2 regions of the Rhodoferax sp. GW821-FHT10B06 genome follow, and region 1 is predicted to be linked to the other one. Evidence: predicted binding sites of a transcription regulator. Region 1 holds the regulator's gene; the other holds the start of a gene.

Region 1 (11,154 bases):
TCGACCCGTCCCGCAAGACTCGACCTTGATCGTCGGCCCGCCCCCCACGGACGGCGAAGCCACCTGGGACGACCTGCAGCCGGTAGACCTGCTGGGTCTGGAGCTGGGCTATCGGCTCATCACTTTGGTAGATAAAACCCGCCCCGGCGACCTGCTGACCCGCATCAAGGGGGTCAGACGCAAATTCGCCCAAGAAGTGGGCTTCTTGCCACCGCCCGTACACGTCCGCGACAACCTGGAGCTCAAACCCAGCGCCTACCGCATCACTCTGCGTGGCGTGGTGGTGGGAGAAGGGGAGGCCTTCCCCGGCATGCACCTGGCGATCAACCCAGGCGGCATCACTACGCCGCTGATAGGCACAGCCACCACCGATCCGGCCTTTGGACTGCCCGCCCACTGGATCGACGAACGGCAAAAGGAAGCCGCACAAATGGCAGGTTTTACCGTGGTTGATTCGGAAACCGTGATGGCCACACATTTGTCACACTTGATGCAAGTGCAGGCGGCCCGGTTGCTAAGCCGCACAGAGACGCAGCAGCTGGTCGAACATGTTAGCAAACTGGCTCCCAAATTGATCGAAGAGGTGGTTCCCAAAATGGTGTCTATCGCCACGTTCCAGAAAGTCTTGCAGCTACTGCTGGAAGAGTCTGTGCACATCCGCGATATACGCACCATAGTCGAATGCCTGGCCGAACATGCCGGCAATACACAAGACCCGGCGGACTTGGCCCGCCGCGTGCGCATTGCGTTGTCGCCAGCGATCGTGCAACAGATCTACGGCCCTACCCGCGAGCTCAATGTCATCGCCATCGAACCAGGCCTGGAGCGCATGCTGGTGCAAGCCCTGGGCAACGCAGCTGGCCCGGCGCTGGACCCCGGTGTTGCCGACTTGCTGACCCGTAACGTGGCAGACGTCGCCATGCAACAAGAAGAGCTGGGTGTTCCCGCCTGCCTGCTGGTCCCGGACCAGATTCGCAATGCCATCTCCCGATTGGTCCGCCGCGTCGCCCCCCGCCTGCAGGTGCTGGCACACAGCGAAATTCCCGAAACACACACCATCCGCATTGGCCCGATTCTTAAAGGTGCACTGACATGAACATCCAACGCTTTCACGCCGCAACATCCCGCGAAGCATTGGCGAAGGCCCGTGCAGTCTTTGGGGACGGCACACTGATACTGTCGAACCGCCCCACACCCAACGGCGTGGAAGTAGTGGCAACCGCCGAAGACGCCTTGTCTGGATTGGACAAAGTGGCTGAGTCTTTAGGTCGGCCCGCCCAAATCCTGCCAGCTGCGGCCAACTCTGCCGCAACACAGGCCATGGCGCAAATCCCGGTACAGGAAGACACAGAACAGCTGGCAATGAGCACACTGTCGTTCCAAGACTATGTGCGCGAGCGCATGCTGCGCCGCCGGCATGAAACCGTCAGCGGCCCCAATGACGAGGGCCTGCCTCCAAAATCAATCCACCGCACGCAAATGGAGCCGCCCAAGCCAACGGCAGCACCAGCACCGCGGGCCAACCACGCAGTCCCCCTGTCGACACCTGCGTTCAGCAAGTCGAAGGCAACCCAGGCATCCGCCGTCATCAACTCCAAAGGCATCGTGGACGAACTGCAGTCCATGAAAGACCTGATTGAAGAGCGCTTCAACACCATGGCCTGGCTGGGCAAGGCCAACAGCGATCCAATCCAGTCGAACCTGATGCTGAAGCTCATCCGGGCTGGCTACTCACCCACCCTGGCGCGAGCCGTCATTGAGCGCCTGCCCGAAGAAGCCACGGCCGCAGAAGCCGTTCGCTGGCTGATGGACGTACTGGAGCGCAATTTGCACACCGACGCAAGCGGCCAATCCATGGTGCAAGAAGGCGGCGTGTATGCACTGGTAGGCGCCACCGGTGTGGGCAAAACCACCACCGCAGCCAAGCTGGCCGCGCAATGCGTACGTATGTACGGCACCAACAGCGTTGGACTGATTACCCTCGACACCTACCGCATCGCCGCCCACGAGCAATTGCGGGCGTACGGACGCATGTTGGGAGTAGTCGCCCACCTGGCCCATGACCGCGCCGCACTGCAGGATCTGCTGGGCTTGCTGAGCAACAAAAAAATGGTGCTTATCGACACCACGGGATTGGCGCCCAGAGACCCGCGCAAGCGCGACATGCTGGACGTGCTGGACCTGCCTGGAGTCAACCGCTTGCTGGTAGTAAATGCCGGCGGCCATGGCGATACGCTGGACGAGGTGCTCACCTCCTTCAAGACGCGCGGCATACAGCAAGCCATTCTGTCCAAGGTAGACGAAGCCGCCAAACTGGGCCCCGCACTGGACGCCATCATCCGCCACCAATTGGTGTTGCGCGGAGTGTGCAACGGCCAGCGCGTGCCGGAAGACTGGGAAGCAGCCGATGCCAAAAAGCTGGTGCGGGCATCCATGCGCTCGTCAAGCAAATCGGCATTCGATCCCAAGGCACTGGACTTGAACTTCTTCTTCTCGCCCGGCCAGTCCGAACCCGACCGCAAGGAACGGGTACATGCTTGAATCCTGCGCTGATCAGGGCGAAAGCTTGCGGCGATGGACGCCCAAGGCCGCTTGGAGCGTGATCGCCATGGTCAGCCAGGGAGATACGTCCACCGAACTGCCGCTACTGTGGCAAGTTTGTGGCGCCTTGCAAGAGTTGCAATACCGCGTAACCGTGCTGGACGCCACCACCCAGGAATCAGAAGGCAACCCTGGTTTACAGAACCTGTTGGATAGCGCACACTGGCTGGAGGACGCACCGGCTCCCAGTTTGCCGCTGCACATCGTGCCAGCCCGGCTAGGGTTGAGTCGCCTGGCACAGCTTGCCAGCCAGGAACACCCCATGCCTTTGCAGCCATTGGGCCACTTGTTTAGAAACTGCGACGTCGTCGTACTGTATGGGGCGGCCCCCTTACTGACTGCGCTGCTGATAAATAGCGAGGTGCGCCCCCTGCTGGCAGTCACTTCGCTGCGAGAATCCGTGCTGGAAGCCTATAAAAATATCAAGAATCTGTTGCTGCAAGCGCGGCTGTTACCCATTATTGTGCCGGTCATCACCTCTCCTATTCAACGCGCCGAAAACCTGGCAAGAACCACGGGCCGGGTACTGCAGAAATGCGCCCAAATATACCTGGGCTGCAATACCGAATTCATGACGGTGCGCTCCTTCCAGCAACATAAACCCGTATGGGACGATGTGCATAGCCTCGTACTGCGTCTCATGGCCAATGCCGCCCCGGTCGTGCAAGGTTTGTCCATGGCACCGCACAACAAACCATGGGTTTCAGGCACCTCCGTCATGGGAGCCCACTGATGTATACCGCCAAAGGCCATATGGACCGCGAACACATGATTCGCCAGTATGTGCCCCTGGTTCGGCGGCTGGCGCACCACATGATCGCCAAGTTGCCACCGAATATCGAGCTCGACGACCTGATACAGGTCGGCATGATCGGCCTGTCTGAAGCCCTGACCCGCTACGAAGTCGCCCAGGGCGTGCAGTTTGAGACCTTCGCCACGCAACGCATACGCGGAGCCATGATTGATGAACTGCGCGACAGCGACTGGATGTCGCGTGGATCGCGCAAAAGCCAGAAGGACATAGAACGGGCCGTTCAAAAGCTAGAGCAAAGGCTGGGGCGCGGCCCCATGGAATCCGAAATTGCGGCCGAGCTCGAACTCTCACTGCCCGAATACCAAAGCCTGCTGGGCAAGGTACGCGGCACCCAACTGGTCTATTTGGAGGACATGACAGGCGGGGGTGATGACGAAGCCAGCTTCCTGGACCGCCATGTAGCCGATGAAACAGCAGACCCGCTGCACTTGTTGCGTGATCACCGACTGCGCGAATCGCTGGTGGAAGCCATCAAGACCCTACCCGAACGCGAGCAATACATCATGAGCATGTATTACGAAAGCGATCTGAATTTGAAGGAAATCGCAGCAGTGCTGGAGATCACGGAGTCTCGCGTCTGCCAACTGCATAGCCAGTCAATTGCCCGCCTACGGGCCAAAATGCGCAGCCACTAACGCTGACTTGACTATCTAGGCCCATTAAAAAAGCCGCTCCGGATGGGGCGGCTTTTTTAATGGACGCAAGAAGCACTCAGGTTGCCATGGCCGCATATATACGGGCCGCACCACCTCGGTAAGTTGATGCCTTTGCGCCGTTGCCATAGGTCTGCGCTTGTGCTGCCTGGGGTAACACCGCAGCCAAAGCTCGGTCCACCACCACGGCCCGGCGCAATAAATTAGAGCGCTGCTGGGACAACGTGAGCGAAACCCGCGCCAACCGCTGACGCAGCACCTGATCCAGACGGGCTGAAGCTGCAGGGCCTTGCAACAAACCTGACAGCCCCACCACCGCCTGCCTCAATGCAGAACTGGTGGACTCCAAAACCAGAGGCTCGCCAGACAGCAAGGCAGCCGAAACATCTTCCAGCAATTGTTCAACCTGGGACAAACTGTTTTCCAGACGGGATGCAAACATGGTTATTGCCCCAGACGACAAGACAGCGAATAAGCGCTTACTTGGAGGTGACGCTCAGCATTTCCTGGGCATTGGAGAGCAATTTGTCTGCAATCGCCTCCGGATCGACCTTGAAAGTCCCGTTTTTGATGGCAGCCCGCAATTCGGCCACCTTCTTGCTGTCGAAGTCGGAACTCACACCGCGGTCGGCTGTTTCCAGGGTGCGAGCCAAGGTGGAAACGGACACGGATGCGCCTGTCGAGGGCGCCGTCTGGGCGCTCTGCTGCGCAATGCTGGCGGGCGCAGCGCTTTTGTCCTGCTCGGCCTTTTTGAGGCTGGCAGAACCAACCGCTCCCGGTAGCTCTTGTCCTGTTCCAATTTTCATCACACTCTCCAACCGCCTCAAACGTGAAGCATCGTAGCAATGGTTTCGGCAGAATCCGCATTATCTTTAGCCCTAAAAACAGTAGTCGGCGTAAAAAAGCTGATCTTGTTACATTTCAATCCGAACGGTACGGGCGTCCAGCACCATTCCAGACATCACCCGCCCACTATCCATCCGCACGCGGGCCACCTGACCCACCACACCGGCTGTCATGGCCTGGCCATCCGAAGTCACCTGAAAGCCCGCGCCTTGGGCCAAAACCCGGATTTGTGTACCTGCCTGGAACACCTGGGCCGGCTTCAGCATGGATTGGCGTATTACCTGCCCTGCGCCCCAGGAGCGCGTTGCGATCTGACCCACCCACTGTTCAGGCAGGGCAGCAACCGGCGAAACATCGTCCGCCCAGTCCACCTCTGCAGCCATGGCGTCGGCCATCGTCAGCACGGCGCCCGCATTGACATTCGATTTTGCGATCCAGGCCGGGCCGAAAGCCTTCACAGTCACCGGCAAAAAAACATTCCAGCGGGTCACCCCGTCCAGACAGCGCAAGCCTATGCGGCTTTTACCCCATAGACGGGTACCGGCTGGGAGGTAAGGCTCCACCTTGGCGCACGGAGCCAAACGCAAGCGCGTATCCAGCGCCCCCACGACCACTTCCATGCGCAACGACGTACCGCTCCCGGACACATCGCTTGGCACCTGGGCCACGGCAGACTCGGCCCAGCGCTGCCCCACGCTCAGCACCTCCGACTCCACCTGGGCGTAGGCCCCTGCAGACCACAACAAGGCCGCCACAGCGGCGCCAACGCCACGGCGCACACCCACCAGAGAAGAAAGAAACTGCATAACACCTCCATGCCCCGACTGGCTTCACGCGGAACACCACGCCGATTCGGTCCGCAACTTGCGGAACTATAGGCAAACACACCCAAAGACAAAGCCGGGAACTGGCCAGAAATCACCCGCTTCTTCCAGGGCTCAAAAGACTCAAGTTTTCTCATAATTTGTCCAACGCGAGAGCCGGGATGGCACCGGATCTCTCGCTTTAGCGAAAACGCGAGGTGTCGCATGTTGGACAAAATGGTGGGTGGGCTTGATTTCCAGAGCAAGGCATTGGTGCTGCGCGCTGAGCGCCAGCGTGCCATCGCCAGCAATATCGCCAACGTAGATACCCCTGGCTATGTGGCGCGCGACTTCAAGTTCAAAGACGCCATGGAGGCAGCCACATCCAGCTCCAGCCTGGTTACTGGCAACAAGACCAACGCCAGGCATATGGACATGCCGGAGTTGAGCGACAGCACCATTGGAGGCGGCCAGAAACTGGGCTATAGCGTGCAAAGCCAACCCAATCTGGACAACAACACGGTGGACTTGGACCGCGAACGGGCCAACTTTGTGGACAACTCGGTCCGCTACGAAGCCACGCTGCGCTTTATCAACGGGCAGGCCAAAACCATGCTCAGCGCCATTACGGGGCAATAAGCCCAGGCCGATCCCAAGGAGTGACGCATGTCCATGTTTTCCATATTCAATGTCTCTGGCAGCGCCATCAGCGCCCAGTCGCAGCGCCTTAACGTGGTGGCCAGCAATCTGGCCAACGTTGATGCGGTGGCCGGGCCAGACCAACAGCCCTACAAGGCACGCCAGGTGGTATTCCAAACCACACTGATGGGCGCAGAAAGCGCTGCTGGCGTCAAGGTAAAAGAGATCACGGAAAGCCAGCAACCCGGCCGCAAGGTGTTGGACCCGACCAGCCCCATGGCCGATGCCGACGGCTATGTCACCCACTCCAACGTGAACGCCGTGGACGAAATGGTGAACATGATTTCCGCTTCGCGCTCGTACCAGAACAACGTTGAAGTCATGAACACGGCCAAAACCCTGCTGCTCAAAACGCTGCAGATGGGTCAATAATTTTTTACAGGGAATCCAGCCATGGCCGTCGATTACTCCGCCATCAACTCTGTCAGCAGCTCAATTGCGAACACCTCGTCCAGCAGCAACTCGACGACGGCAGCCGCCTCCGAAGACCGGTTCCTGAAATTACTGGTCGCCCAGCTGAACAACCAGGACCCCATGAACCCCATGGACAACGCGCAGATGACCAGTCAACTGGCGCAGATCAACACCGTGTCGGGCATACAGACTCTGAACGACACCATGAAAAGCATGGCCACGCAAATCGCGGCACTGCAATCCCTGCAGGGCAGTTCCACCATTGGCCATGACGTGCTCACCGAAGGCTCCAAACTGGACATCGTGGATGGGGTTGGCAAAGGCTCGTTCGATCTGAGCTCCAACGCCGATGCGGTAAAGGTGGAAGTCAGCACCGCTGGAGGAACCGTGCTGGGTACTGTCAACCTGGGCGCCCAGGAAAAGGGCCGCCAAGCCTTCACCTGGGATGCCTCGTCCTACACCGGCTCCGGCGATCTGAGCTTCAAAGTCACAGCCACCAATGGCGGGACTGCCGTTACCACGACCTCCCTGCAACGCAACAAGGTGGTGGCCGTCAGCAATGACAACAACGTTCTGAATCTGCAATTGCAGAACGGATCGTCGGTGGCCTACGCCGACGTCAAAGCCATTCTGTAAATCCAGCCCTCTCTCACCGTACTTTCAGGAGCACTCCATGAGCTTTCAACAAGGCCTTTCCGGCTTGAACGCCTCCAGCCAAAACCTGGACGTGATTGGCCACAACATCGCCAACGCCAACACCACCGGCATGAAAGCCTCGCGCGCCGAATTTGCCGAGCTGTATGCCTCGTCCCTGGGCAGTACCGGCGGTGTGAGCAAGGGCCTTGGGGTGGAAGTACAAACCATCTCGCAGCAATTTACCCAAGGCAACATCAGCGTCACCGGCAACTCGCTGGACGTGGCCATCAACGGCAATGGCTTCTTCCAGCTGCAACTGACCGACGGCAGTACGGCTTATGGTCGGGACGGCGCATTCAAGCTGAATAAATCCGGTGAAATCATCACCAATGATGGCGCCCACCTCTTGGGACTCACCGCCGCCGCCGATGGCACCATTCCTACCGGCGGTGCCGTCGGCCCCTTGACGCTGCCCACCGGAGGCGAGATCCCAGCGGTCGCCACCTCCGCCGTCACCCTGGGCTTCAACCTGGACGCGTCCGCCGCCGTGGCCACTGGTGGCCCACCGCCCGCCGCCCTGGTGCCGGTGCTGCAAACCTACGGTACCTCCATCACCACCTACAACGCCCAAGGCGCTGAAATCCCGGTGAGTGTGTATTTCACCAAGACGGCAGCCAACACCTGGGACGTCTACGCCAGCGTGGACGGCGGCACCGTGACCAACCAAGGTACCTTGACCTATGACGTCAACGGCAACCCGATCTCGCCCAGTTTGACCAGCCTCACGCTGCCCGACGCCGTCGGCGGCACCGTGACTGCCACACTGGACGCCAGTTCGTCCACCCAATACGGTTCCAAATTCGCCGTGAATACCGCCACCCAGGACGGCCAAGCCCCCGGCACGCTGACAGCAATTACCATTGACTCCAGCGGTATCGTCCAGGGTACCTACTCCAACGGTAAGTCGCTGGCGGCGGGGCAAATCCAGCTGGCCACCTTCACCAATGTGCAGGGCCTGGCGCCGATTGGCAGCAATTTCTGGCGCGCCACTCCGTCCAGCGGCGACCCATCGGCCAAAGGCGTACCCGGCAGCGGCAACCTGGGCTCCCTGCGTGCCGGCGCACTGGAGGACTCCAACGTAGACCTGACCAAGGAGCTGGTCAACATGATGACCGCCCAGCGCGCCTACCAGGCCAATGCACAAACCATCAAGACCCAGGACCAGGTGATGTCCACCTTGGTGAACCTGCGTTAATAAGCTGGCCTGCCTGAGGACGCCCCGCCATGGACCACATCATTTACACCGCGATGACAGGTGCCAACACCGCGTCAAACCGACAAGCGGTGCTGGCCAACAACCTGGCCAACGTGTCCACCAACGGCTTTCGGGCAGAGCTGGCAACATTCCGCTCGGTGCCCTTGAACGGCCCCGGCTCCAGCACCCGCGTCTTCGCTCTGGAAACCACCACTGGCCACTCGGAACTGCCTGGCCCGGTACAGCGCACCGGCCGCAACCTGGATGCCATGGCCCAAGGCAATGCCTGGTTCGCCGTGCAAGGCCTGGACGGTACCGAGGCCTACACCCGCTCCGGCGTGTTTGAGATTTCCCCTACCAGCACCCTGGTCACACCGACCGGTCTGCCCGTGCTGTCCGACGGTGGCTCCCCCATCGACGTACCCAATGGCGCAGAAATCACCCTGGGCAGCGATGGCACCATCAGCGCCAAGGTGGCTGGGCAAGCCCCTACCAACCTGGGGCGCCTGAAGATGGTGACCCCGACCACCGACGACCCGCTCAAACGGGGCGACGACGGCCTGTTTCGCGCCACCTCCGGCGACCCCTTGCCCCAGGACGGCACGGCCAAACTGCTGGCCGGCGCCATAGAAGGCTCCAACGTCAACGCCGTGGAAACCATGGTTGGAATGATCCAGGTGGCACGCCAGTTCGAAACCCAGATGCGCTTGCTGCAAACCGCCGAAACCAATGACAAGAGCGCCAGCCAGCTGCTGAACGTACAGGGCTGAAATGCCCGCTAAAGAGAAAGAACTGCCATGATCAACTCCCTGTGGATCGCCAAGACCGGCATGGAAGCCCAGCAAACCCAGCTGGACGTCATCTCGCACAACCTGGCCAACTCCTCCACCACGGGCTACAAACGTGCCAACGCGGTTTTTGAAGATCTGATCTACCAGAACCTGCGCCAGGTCGGAGCCAACAGCACGGAACAAAACCAGCTGCCCACCGGCCTGCATCTGGGCCTGGGCGTGCGCACGGTGTCCACCACCCGTTCGTTCGCGCAGGGTAGCCTGCAGCAAACCGGCAACACCCTGGACGTAGCGATCAACGGCAACGGCTTCTTCCAGGTCAACCAGTCGGATGGCACCATAGGCTATACCCGCGATGGCTCCTTTCAGGTCGATTCACAAGGCCGCCTGGTCACGGCCGAGGGCCTGACTGTGGCCAGCGGCGTGACCATTCCGGTCAACACCCAAAGCGTCACCATCAGCACCGACGGCTCGGTGACCGTCATGCTGGCCGGCAATGCCACGCCGCAGCCTGCAGGCAATATCACGATGGCCAACTTCATCAACCCGGCTGGCCTGGAGCCCAAGGGCGGCAATTTGTACATCGAAACCGCTGCCTCGGGCCAACCCACCACCGGCACCCCCGGCGTCAGCGGCATGGGTGTGATCAAGCAAGGCTTCGTAGAAAGCTCGAACGTGAACATGGTGCAGGAACTGGTCACCATGATCCAGACCCAGCGCGCCTACGAGATGAACTCCAAGGCCGTGCAAACCTCCGACCAGATGTTGCAAAAGCTGGCGCAGCTCTAAAACTGCGCGAGGAGTTTCACCATGCGTATCCCCTTGACTGCCGCTATCGCACTGGGCCTGCTTTGCACCGGCTGCGCAACCATACACAACTCGCCCAAGGTCGATTTCGCCGAAGCAACCACACCGCGCGCCATTCCCACCATGTCGCCGGAATCCACCGGTCCGGCCACAGGCAGCCTGTTTTCCACCAACCGCTACCGGCCCGGTTTCGAAGACCGCCGCCCCCGCATGGTCGGCGATACGCTGACCATCCAGATCGTAGAAAACGTCACGGCCAGCCAAACCTCCACCTCCACCATTGACCGCAAGGACACCCTGGCCTCCAGCGTAACGGCACTGCCGTTTACCGGTACCGGCATGCTGGGCAAACTGGGCGTAGGTGCAGATTCGTCCAATGCGTTCTCCGGCAAGGGCGGCACCAGCAGCGCTAACACCTTTACCGGCTCCATTACTGCCACCGTGGTCCAGGTTCTGCCCAACGGCCACCTGGTCGTGGCCGGCGAGAAGCAAATCGGTGTCAACGAAAACGTGGACGTTCTGCGCTTCACAGGCACGGTGGACCCGCGCTCCGTCCAACCCGGCAGCATCGTCAGCTCGGCGGCGGTCGCGAATACACGCATTGAATCCAAGGGCCGTGGCGCACAAGGCGAAGCCCAGGCATTAGGCTGGTTGTCCCGGTTCTTTTTGAACGTTCTGCCTTTCTGATGCGCCGGAAAATAGTGCTAAAGGTTTAGCCAAATCGGCCGAACCACTCTGTAGAACAGGTTGTTCGCCATGCATTTCTTCCGCCGCCAGCCAGCACTCCGTGTTTCGACATGGATGGCAGCGCTATGCATGGCCGTCGGCATGCTGG
Region 2 (11,154 bases), on a different contig from region 1:
CACACATCGGCGGAGCGCAGGGCCTGCGGGTTGTCCACAGCCCGGCCCGCGCCAATGGAAGCACAGGCAAGCTCGGCGCGCTGCAAAGAGGTGGTCAGCACGTCCTGTACGGCGAAGCTGCCCTGCTGCCGCCACAAACGTGCCAGGGTCTGGCCCACGCGCCCCGCGCCCACCAGGTTCAGGGTTTTCATGGCGGGTCGCTGGGCAAATGCCATACACGGTTGCGCCCGGCACGCTTGGCGCGGTAGAGCATGCCATCGGCATGGGTCAGCAACTCGTCCAAGGTGGCATCGGGCTCGGACATCACCACGCCGAAGCTGGAGCTCAGTCGCACGGGCCTGCCGTCGTTGGACAAGCACAGCGCCTGCTCCACGCCCTGGCGCATACGCTCGGCCAGGGCCAGGGCGCCCGCCAGGTCGGAATCCACCGCCACCACCACGAATTCATCGCCGCCGATGCGGCCGAAGAGGTCGGTCTCGCGCAGATTGCGCTGGCAAGCCTGCACCACGGCGACGATGGCGCGGTCGCCCACCGAGTGGCCGAAGCCGTCGTTGACCAGTTTGAAGTTGTCGATATCAAAGGCGATCACCGCGATCTGCGTCTGCGCGCGGCGCACGCGCTTGAGCTCCTGCTCGGCCCGCTCCAGCAGATGCCGGCGGCTCAGGATGCCGGTGAGTGCATCGGTATTGGCCAGCAGGCGGAACTGGTTTTTCAGCCGCACGACCTCGGTGATGTCGGTGGAGATGCCCACATAGGCGTCCACCACGCCGTGGTTGGTGATGGGCACCTTGATGGACCAGTAGTGGTGCGTCACGCCGTCGGCATCCACCAAGGTTTCTTCGCCGGTCGATTTACGCCCGCTGTCAAACACCTGCTGGTCCATCACGCCGAAACGCTCCGCTTCCTCCGGGGGAATCATCTGCGCATCCGTCAGGCCCACGATGCTCTCCTGCGTCTGGCCGAACAGCTCGGCAGCGTTGATATTGGCGTACAAATAACGGCGCTGCCGGTCCTTCATATAGACCAGAGCCTCCAAATTATTCAGCACCGTGCCCAACAGTGTCTTCTGGGCCATCAGCGTACTCTCCAGGCGTCGACGCTCGGTGATGTCGGTAGAAATGCCGCACAGACCAACGATCTCGCCACTTGGTGCGCGCAGCGGCAGCTTGACGGACCAGCAGATCGTAGGCTGCTGCTGGCCCTTGGCCAGAGTGACCTCTTCCAATTCGACCTTCTCTCCCGTGGCGATGACGTGGCGGTCATTGGCCATGAATTGGTTGTGGACCGTCAAATCAAAAAACTTGTCGTCCGCAGCGCCCACCACCTCGTCCAGGCGACAACGGAACTGCTTGCACACCATGCTGTTGGCGTAGGTGTAGCGACCCTGCAAATCCTTGGCATAGACATAAGCGCCCACATGGTCCAAGGTGGTTTGCAATGTGAAGACCTGCGCGATCAACTCTTCATAAGAAGCTTCCATGCGCACTCCTTACTTTTGAATACATTCATTCTAGAGGCTCCCCTGCTCTTGCGCCGTCCTTCAGTAGGCGGGTATTCCACGGCTAGAAACCTGTTCAAAGTCTTTTTTTGGGCCTCCCAAAAGACTTTGAACTCGCTCTAAGATGCCGTATGCATACGTCCCCCGTCCCCACCAGCATCGCCCAAGACCGACTGCGCACTCTGCCCAAGGCCGAGGTACATGCCCACCTGGAGGGCTGCTTCGAGCCCGCCTTGCTGGCAAGTTGGGCACAGCAGGCGGGTGTAACGCTGCCACGGCCTGTGGATCAGCTATTTGCCTTCCAGGGCCTGGGCGACTTTCTGCACTTTCTGGACTGGGCCTGCGGGCTGGCCGACACGCCCGAGCGCCTAGCCCAATTGGCCTATGCCTACAGCCAGCGCTTGGCCGACAACGGCGCGGGCTATGCCGACCTGATCGTCAACCCCAGCCACTGGAAGGCCTGGCATGGCCGGCTGCCAGCCATGCTGGACGCCATAGACGCCGGGCTGAGCGCCGCCGAGCAGGACGGTCTGCCGCCAGTGAACCTGTGCATCAGCCTGCTGCGCACCCAGTCGGCCAACGCGGCGGTGCAGTTGGTGGAGCAGCTGGTAGCGCTGCGCCATCCGCGCGTGGTGGCCCTGTCCATAGACGGCAACGAAGCCGCGGCCGGCCGCACCGGCCCACGCTTTGCCGAAGCCTTCCAGCGCGCCGGGGCCGCCGGCCTGCGGCGCACCGTGCATGCGGGTGAATCCAGTGGAGCCGAGGGCGTACGCGACGCCATCTTGCTGCTGGGCGCGGACCGTATCGACCACGGCGTGCGCGCCATTGAAGACCCTTCCGTGGTGGCCCTGCTGGTGGATCGGCAGATACCGCTGGGCATCTGCCCCAGCTCGAATCTGCTGCTGGGCGTTTACCCCTCGCTGGCCGAGCACCCGGTAGACCGGCTATACCGAGCCGGCGTACGCGTCTCACTGAACACCGACGACCCCTCGCTGCTGGGCGCCAGCCTGGTGGGTGAATACCAGCGCTGCCAGGCCGCATTTGGCTGGACCGACGCCGACCTGCGCACCATTGCCCGCACCTCCATCGAAGCCAGCTTTGCCCCGCCAGCCACGCGCCAGCAACTTTTGCAGGCGCTGGCCGCCTGGTAGTTGCTATGTATTCAATAGCTGACTGCGCAGTTAATACGTGCGCCACAGCCCTTTTTTCATAAAAACGGGAAATCCCGGCTCCAGACTGCCCGCAAACCGCCGATAACCAGGAACCGCGTTCTACGCCCCGCCAGGAGACCCGCACCATGGGAATTGCCAACACCACGGCCGTGCAGTCGGCCACCGCCGCCGCACAAGCCCCCGCGTCCGACAGCCTGAACATCCGCGTGCTGAAAAAAGCCCTGGACGTACAGGAAAGCAACGCGCAGACATTGTTAGACGCCCTGCCCCAGCCCGCACCCGCACCCGCACCGACACTGGCCACCTCAGGCAGCCTGGGCACCCAGCTCAACACCTACGCCTGAGTTTCAGGATAAAAACCGGCGCTAGCGCAGATAAATCCTGCGCTGGCAGCTATAGATTTAGCAGCATGCCGTGGGCCCAGGGACCGGAGGCGGTCACAATGCAGCTTTCCCCCACGAGATACCGCCATGCTGTTTGAAGCCTTTGCCTTTCTCCATTTAGTGGCCGCCATCGTCTGGATGGGTGGCATGACCTTCATGCTGTTCGCCCTGCGCCCCGCCGCCCTGGTCGCCATGGAGGCCCAGCCACGCGCCCGGCTGATGGTGCAGGTGATGCAGCGCTTCTTCCGCCTGGTGCTGGGCGCCATCGTGCTGCTGTTGGCTACCGGCGGCCATATGTATGGCAGCAGCATGAAAGCCGCCCGCGCCGCCGGTGCGGGCCTGCCCGTAGGCTGGAGCCTGATGGCCGGCCTGGGCCTGCTGATGGTGCTGGTGTTTGGCCATATCTACTTTGCCGGCTTTGCCAAGTTCAAGCGCGCCGTAGCCGCCGCCGAATGGCCCACCGCCGCGCACGCCGCCGGCCAAATCCACAACCTGGTGGTGCTGAACTTTGTGCTGGGCTGGCTGGCGATTGCTGCGGTGAAGTTCATCCACTAGGAACGAAACACGCCTCTAGCGCAATTAATTCCTGCGCAGGAAGCTACGTATTTCATAGCAAAAGCCTTCCACTAAAACCCGCCTCTATGGCGGGTTTTTTATGTGTCCAAACTAGACGACTGGTCTACTTGATCCACAATCCAACCCATGCTTGCCGACGCCTCCCCCACCCGTAACCAGATCCTCGACTGCGGAGAACGCCTGATCTCCAGCAAGGGATTCGTGGGCGTGGGCCTGGCCGAGATACTGGCCAGTGCGGGCGTGCCCAAGGGCTCGTTCTACCATTACTTCAGCTCCAAGGAACGCTTTGGCGAGGTGCTGCTGGCGCGCTATATCGAGCGCTATCTGCAGCAGCTGGACGCGTTGCTGCGGCCCGACGGCACGCCGGCACGCGCCCGGCTAATGCGCTACTGGTCGTACTGGAACGTCACGCAATGCGGCGTGGGCGACAGCACAGAGCCTGCGTCCAGCCCCAAATGCCTGATCGTCAAGCTCAGCGCCGAAGTGGCCGACATCTCTGAGCCCATGCGCGAGACCCTGCGCGAAGGCACCGACGGCGTACAAAAACGCCTGGCCCTGTGCCTGGAAGAAGCCCGACTGGACGGCTCCGTGCCCGCCAGCCTGGACGCCCCCAGCACCGCCGAAACCCTGTACGCGCTATGGCTGGGCGCCAGCCTCCTGTCCAAGCTGCGCCGCGACGGCAGCGCGTTTGACCAAGCTACCCGCAGCACCGAACTGCTGCTGGGCCCACGCACCGCCTGAGCCACGCATGTCCATCATTTTTTTCGCCGACCCAACTAGCCGACCGGTCTATTTACAACCACTCGTTCTACAAACAAGGAACCCCCATGCTGAACTTTGACTTCCACAACCCTACCCATATCGTCTTTGGCAAGGACCGCATTGCCGACATCGCCAAGTTGGTGCCCGCCAGCGCCAAGGTGCTGATCCTGGTCGGTGGCGCCAGCGCCGAGAAAACCGGCACCCTGGCCGAGGTGCGCCAGGCCCTGAGCACGCGCCAGCACAGCACGTTTGCCGGCATCGAGCCCAACCCCAGCTATGACATCGCCTTGCAGGCCGTGGCGCGCATCCGGGCCGAGGGCTTCGACTTCCTGCTGGCCGTGGGCGGCGGCTCGGTAATTGACGCCACCAAGTTCATCGCCGCTGCGGCCCTGTTCGAAGGCGATGCCTGGGACATCCTGCTGCAGCGCGGCCGCAACATCGGCCAGGCCCTGCCCTTTGGCGCTGTGCTGACGCTGCCCGCCACCGGCTCGGAGATGAACAACGGCGGCGTCATCACCCGGCGCGACATCGGTGCCAAGCTGCCCTTCCGCAGCGCCAAGGTGTTCCCGCTGTTCTCGGTACTCGACCCGACCAAGACCTACACCTTGCCGCCCCAGCAACTGGCCAATGGCGTGGTCGATGCCTTCGTCCACACCGTGGAGCAGTACCTGACCTACCCGGTCAACGCGCCGGTGCAAGACCGGTTTGCCGAAGGCCTGCTGCAGACCCTGGTGGAGATCGGCCCGCGCCTGCTGGCCGCACCCACACCGGTGTACGAGGACCGCGCCAGCCTGATGTGGGCCGCCACCCTGGCACTCAATGGACTCATCGGCGCCGGCGTGCCGCAAGACTGGGCCACCCACATGGTGGGCCACGAGCTGACCGCCCTGCACAACATCGACCACGCCCGCACCCTGGCCATCGTGCTGCCTGCCATGCTGGAAGAGCGCCGCGTGCAAAAGCGCGACAAGCTGCTGCAGTATGGCGAGCGCGTTTGGGGCATACGCACCGGCACGGACGAGGAACGCATCACCGCCGCCATCGCCCAGACCCGCGACTTCTTTGAGCGCATGGGCATCGCCACCCGCCTGAGCGACTACGGCCTGGGCGCGGACGCCATCGATACCGTGGTACAGCAGCTGCAGGACCACGGCATGACCCAGCTCAGCGAACACGGTGACATCACGCCCGCCATCAGCCGCCGTATCCTGGAAGCCGCCCTGTAACCCCCCACCCCAAGGAACCCACACATGAGCCAAACCACCACCCAAAGCAGCACCATCAACCGCCAGATTCAGCTAGCCTCGCGCCCGCACGGCGCGCCCACAGCAGCCAACTTCCACCTGGCCAGTAGCCCCGTGCCCGTGGCTGGCCCAGGCCAGGTGCTGCTGCGCACCGTCTACCTGTCGCTGGACCCATATATGCGCGGCCGCATGAGCGACGCGCCCAGCTATGCCGCCCCCGTGGCCGTGGGTGCCGTCATGGTCGGCGCCACCGTCTGCCGCGTGCAAAGCAGCCAGCACCCCGGCTTTGCCGAGGGCGACTGGGTACTGGCCTATACCGGCTGGCAGGACTACGCCGTGTCAGACGGCAAGGGCCTGACCAAGCTGGACCCGAAACTGGCACCGCCCTCCTACGCCCTGGGCATTTTGGGCATGCCGGGCTTTACCGCTTACATGGGTCTGTTAGACATTGGCCAGCCCCAGGCCGGCGAAACCGTGGTGGTGGCCGCCGCCACCGGCCCAGTGGGTGCCACCGTGGGCCAAATCGCCAAGCTCAAGGGCTGCCGCGTGGTCGGCATTGCCGGCGGCGCGGAGAAATGCCGCTGGGCCGTGGAAGAGCTGGGCTTTGACGCCTGCATAGACCACCACAGCCCCGACCTGGCCGCCCAGCTGGCCGCGGCCTGCCCGCAGGGCATCGACGTGTACTTCGAGAACGTGGGTGGCAAGGTGTTTGACGCCGTGCTGCCGCTGCTGAACAACAAGGCCCGCGTGCCGGTATGCGGCCTGATCGCCCAGTACAACGCCACCGAACTGCCCAGCGGCCCGGACCGCAGCAGCCGCCTGATGCGCACGGTGCTGACCAAGCGCATCCGCATGCAGGGCTTCATCATCTTTGACGACTACGGCCACCGCTACCCCGAGTTCGCCAAGGACATGGGCCCCTGGCTGGCCACCGGCAAGGTCAAGTTCAAGGAGCACGTCGTGGACGGCCTGGAAAACGCCCCCGATGCCTTCATAGGCCTGCTGGAAGGCAAGAACTTCGGCAAGCTGGTCATCCGCGTGGCCAACGACTAACTCCACCCCACCAACACAAGGAAACAAGATGAGCAAAATTCTGATGGTGCTGACCTCGCACGACCAACTCGGCAACACTGGCCGCAAGACCGGCTTCTGGCTGGAAGAATTCGCTGCGCCCTACTACGTATTCAAGAACGCGGGCGTGGACGTAACCCTGGTCTCACCCCTGGGCGGCCAGCCCCCGCTGGACCCCAAGAGCGACGACCCCAGCGCACAAACCCCGGCCACCGAACGCTTCAAGGCCGATGCCGCCGCCCAGGCCGTGCTGGCCAGCACCCACAAACTTGCCAGCGTATCGGCCGCCGACTATGACGCGGTGTTCTACCCCGGTGGCCACGGCCCGCTATGGGACCTGGCCGAAGACGCCACATCCATCGCCCTGATCGAGGCCATGCTGGCCGCCGGCAAGCCGGTGGCGACGGTATGCCACGCGCCCGGCGTACTACGCCACCCCAAGAATGCCGACGGTACATCGGTGGTCGCGGGCAAGGCTGTCACCGGCTTTACCAACACCGAAGAAGCCGCCGTAGGCCTGACCGAGGTCGTGCCGTTTCTGGTGGAAGACATGCTGCAAGCCCGAGGCGGCAGCTACTCCAAAGTGGCCGACTGGCAGCCCTATGTGGTGGCCGACGGCCTGCTGATTACGGGCCAAAACCCGGCCTCGTCCGAGCCCGTGGCCAAAGCCCTGTTAAAACACCTGGCTTAGCCTGCGCACAAGCGGGCGGTTTGCGTGGCGTCGATACAATGAGTTACGCATAGCGGGCCCGAGGCGGGTAGAACAGGTATGAACCTTTTTACCCAGCGCCGGTCCGATACAGCGTATGAACCTCAAGCCATCGACAAGGGAGATCTGCAGTTGAGCGACGATTTTGACGAACTGTTTGACAGCCCCGCATCGACGCCAGCAGCCCCAGCCACGCCTCTCCAGGTCACTGCGCCCACGGCCGCGCCAACCGCCACTCCAGCAGCGGCACCGGTACCCGTCAAGGCCCCGTTTCTGGACCCACCCACGCTGTGGATGCCCTTGCTCAAGCCGGGCACCGAGGTGCGCTTTCAAGACAAGCCCTACACCGTGGGCCACGTCCTCATCAGCAAGGGCGATCTGTTCGTCAACCTGAGGGAAGTAGAAGGCGCGATATCGGCTGAAAAGGTCCGCGTCAGGCTCACGCAGATCAACCTCAACCTGCCGTCCAAGTCCGGCAACACACGTTAGCGCGCGGCCACCCGGTAGCGTCCATGGTCCATCCAAAACGCTACGTATTTAATAGCGCCATGCGCACGCTGAACCTGCGCTGGAAGCCTGTTTCGCTTAAATCTCCCTGGCCGCTGCGGCGTACCCGCAACGCCGCACCCGCACGCGCCCCTGGTCAACGTTGGCAGTTGCAGGTAGATTGCGGGCATATTTGCCTGCCCTGTGACCCCGCCCGCCAGCACCACACCGCTGGCCTCCCAACGCCCACGGCCTATGCACCCCTTGGATGACCTGCTAACTGCGGCCCTGGCAGACAGCACCGCGCCAGCGGCGACCGACCCGCACGCCGCCCTGGCCCTGCTGCGCGCCATGCTGGACGCATCGCCAGACGGCGCAACCGCCATCGGCCCACAGGGTGAACTGGTGGCTTTCAACCCCTGCTTCGTGCAGATCTGGTCCATCCCGCCGGACATGCTGCAGCGGCTCAACCCGGTCGAGCTGCGGCAACATTGCTGGCAACAGATCCGTTCGCCAGAGGCAGAACCTGAGGACCTGCATCCGTACTTGGGCACACCCGGCCAGCCTGAAGAGTTCGAGCTGCACGACGGCCGCATCCTGGAGCGCTATGTGTCCACCCCACTCACCGCCGCCGGCCAGCAGGTGGTGATCGTGTACTGGCGCGACATCACGGCGCGCAGGCGTACCGAGTTGCAGCTGCAAGAGACGCAGATCTTCATGGGCAACCTGCTGGACTTTGCGCCGGTATCCATCTACGTCACCGGTCGCGATCAGCACCTGCAGCTGGTCAACCGCCAGTGGGAATACGACACTGCCACCCCGCGCGCCGACGCTGTGGGCCGGCGCATGGAAGAGGTCTTCCCCGTCACCCTGGCGCAGCAATACGCGATGGAAAACCAGCAGGTGCTGGACAGCGGCCAGCAACGGGTCAACGAAGGCTGGGCCGAAACGCCAAACGGCCGGCGTTGCTACTACACCATCAAATTTCCGCTACAGAACCGCCAGGGCCAGTTGGATGCGGTGGGCGGCATCTCCATCGACATCACCGACCGCAAGGACGCCGAGGCCCAGGCCAAGCACCTGGCCTTCTCCGACCAGCTGACCAGCCTGCCCAACCGGCGCCTGCTGCTGGACCGCCTGGACAAGGCCATGGCTGCCTGCCTGCGCCACGCCCGCCATGGTGCCCTGCTGTTCATCGACCTGGACAACTTCAAGACCCTGAACGACAGCTACGGCCACGAAATGGGCGACCAGCTACTGCAGCAGGTGGCCCAGCGGCTGATAGATTGCGTGCGCGATAGCGACACCGTGGCCCGCCTGGGCGGCGACGAATTCGTGGTCATGCTGGCCGACCTGGACGCGCAGCCCCCCCTGGCCACCCAGCAGGCGCGGTCGGCCGGCGAGAAAATCCTGGCCACCCTCAACCAGGCCTACCTGCTGGGCAGCACCCGCTACCACGTCACGCCCAGCCTGGGCATCACCCTGTTCGGCCCCCAGCCCGAGGGGCTGGAGGAGCCACTCAAGCGCGCCGACATGGCCATGTACCAGGCCAAGGCGGCGGGCCGCAACACCCTGTGCTTCTTCGACCCGCAAATGCAGGCCGTGGTGCATGCGCGCTCGGCACTGGAGATGGGCTTGCGCGAAGCCTTGGCGCAGAGCGAATTCCAGCTGTACTACCAGCCGCAGATGCTAGGAGCCTCTCGGGCTTGGAACGTCGAAAGCGAAAATCGGCCCCAGCGAGAACAGTTTTTGCCGGATTTGCAGGCCCATAGCTCCGCTATGGGACAAAAAGACGGTGAAAAATGGACCGCTGCGGTCGATTTGCAGCCGACGCTTTCCAAGTCCGACAGGCTCCTAGGCTCGCTGCAGGTCACCGGCGCCGAGGCCCTGGTACGCTGGCTGCACCCGCAGCGCGGCATGGTGTCGCCGGCCGAATTCATCCCGCTGGCGGAGGAGTCCGGCCTGATACTGCCGCTGGGCCTGTGGGTGCTGCACGCGGCTTGTGCGCAATTGGCGCAGTGGGCCGTCATTCCAGAGTTGGCCGCGCTGACGCTGTCGGTCAACGTCAGCCCACGGCAGTTTCGCCAGCCCGATTTTGTGGACCAGGTGCTCAGCGTGCTGCGCCACACTGGCGCCAACCCGCAGCGCCTGAAGCTGGAGCTGACCGAGAGCCTGCTGGTGGCCTCCATCACCGAGGTCGGCGCCAAGATGAATGCTCTGAAAAGCGTGGGCGTGGGCTTTTCGCTGGACGACTTCGGCACCGGCTATTCGTCCCTGTCCCACCTCAAGCTGCTGCCGCTGGAGCAAATCAAGATCGACCAGAGCTTCGTCAAAGACCTGCTGACCGACCCGAACGACGCAGCCATCGCCTGCATGGTGGTCAACCTCGCGCACAGCCTGGGCGTGGACGTGATCGCCGAAGGGGTGGAGACCGAGGCCCAGCGCGACTTCCTGGCCCGCCACGACTGCCACGCCTACCAGGGCTATCTGTTCAGCCGCCCGTTGCCGCTGGCGGAGTTCGAGGCCTGGGTGCACCGCAAGCTACAAAATTCATAGCTGCTTGCGCAGGTAGTTCGTGCGCCAGAGCCACTATTTTCTTAAATTTCCAGCCGACTCATTTGAGCGGCACGGCCACGCCCAGCATGGGCCCCAGCGGCGCGCCCAGCCCGCCTTCCAGTGGAAACAGCTCGGAGATGGAGCCGTCCAGGTACAGCGCGTCCTGGCAGCCCAGGCTGTCGCGCAGCGTGTTGGCAAAGTCGTAGAAGTTGATGGGGTAGCGGCTCTTGGCCAGCACCACCTCTTGTGGCGTGCGGGTGCACACGGCGTTGCGCACCAGGCGGTTGTCCGACCCGGGAGTGAACAGCGGGTTGATCTGCCGGTTCTGCAACAGCAGCGGCCCCGACTGCGTGGCGTAGCGCACACTGGGCGCCAGCTGGTCCCAAACAGTGGCCAGAGCATCGGTTTCCCAGATGGTGGCGCTTTGCTCGGTCAGCACCAAGGCACCGTTGGGCTGCAGGTAGAAGTTGCCGTAGCCGTCCTTGCGGGTGCTCAGGCGGCGCAAGACCTGACGATCCTCCACATACAGCCCGATGGGCCGCAGGTCCTTGCCGTAGATGCCGGCATTGCTGCCGCACAGCAGCCGCTCGCTACGGGTACGCAGCCAGCCGTCCACCTGCGGCAGGCCGGCAAGAGTCTGGCCATCGGGCCCGCGCCAGAAGGTACGCAAGGCATCGCCTGGCAAATGGATCTTGCA

What was found. The regulator FliA, encoded in region 1, starts transcription of late flagellar genes. The targets are predictions, from matches to a motif close to CTAAAGTTTNNNNNNNNNNNGCCGNTA.
Region 2: AC07O2_RS14200 (putative motility protein) is a predicted target of FliA. The motif match lies at 2,728-2,754, and genes of this name have one in related genera.

What each region holds. Positions count from the first base shown of each region.
Region 1 is NZ_JBWKNO010000016.1:38,002-49,155, reverse strand. Features, by position in the region: gene flhA (flagellar biosynthesis protein FlhA) at 1-1,096, shown strand, start outside; gene flhF (flagellar biosynthesis GTPase FlhF) at 1,093-2,541, shown strand; gene AC07O2_RS20685 (P-loop NTPase family protein) at 2,534-3,334, shown strand; gene AC07O2_RS20680 (RNA polymerase sigma factor FliA) at 3,334-4,050, shown strand; gene AC07O2_RS20675 (hypothetical protein) at 4,127-4,510, opposite strand; gene flgM (flagellar biosynthesis anti-sigma factor FlgM) at 4,548-4,874, opposite strand; gene flgA (flagellar basal body P-ring formation chaperone FlgA) at 4,983-5,720, opposite strand; gene flgB (flagellar basal body rod protein FlgB) at 5,943-6,356, shown strand; gene flgC (flagellar basal body rod protein FlgC) at 6,384-6,788, shown strand; gene AC07O2_RS20650 (flagellar hook assembly protein FlgD) at 6,810-7,466, shown strand; gene flgE (flagellar hook protein FlgE) at 7,504-8,721, shown strand; gene flgF (flagellar basal-body rod protein FlgF) at 8,751-9,491, shown strand; gene flgG (flagellar basal-body rod protein FlgG) at 9,519-10,301, shown strand; gene AC07O2_RS20630 (flagellar basal body L-ring protein FlgH) at 10,323-11,006, shown strand; gene AC07O2_RS20625 (flagellar basal body P-ring protein FlgI) at 11,121-11,154, shown strand, end outside.
Region 2 is NZ_JBWKNO010000008.1:72,135-83,288, reverse strand. Features, by position in the region: gene AC07O2_RS14215 (Rossmann-like and DUF2520 domain-containing protein) at 1-191, opposite strand, end outside; gene AC07O2_RS14210 (sensor domain-containing diguanylate cyclase) at 188-1,480, opposite strand; gene add (adenosine deaminase) at 1,630-2,649, shown strand; gene AC07O2_RS14200 (putative motility protein) at 2,796-3,014, shown strand; gene AC07O2_RS14195 (CopD family protein) at 3,141-3,608, shown strand; gene AC07O2_RS14190 (TetR/AcrR family transcriptional regulator) at 3,756-4,370, shown strand; gene AC07O2_RS14185 (iron-containing alcohol dehydrogenase) at 4,457-5,617, shown strand; gene curA (NADPH-dependent curcumin/dihydrocurcumin reductase) at 5,642-6,688, shown strand; gene AC07O2_RS14175 (type 1 glutamine amidotransferase domain-containing protein) at 6,717-7,397, shown strand; gene AC07O2_RS14170 (hypothetical protein) at 7,476-7,904, shown strand; gene AC07O2_RS14165 (putative bifunctional diguanylate cyclase/phosphodiesterase) at 8,157-10,457, shown strand; gene AC07O2_RS14160 (phosphodiester glycosidase family protein) at 10,516-11,154, opposite strand, start outside.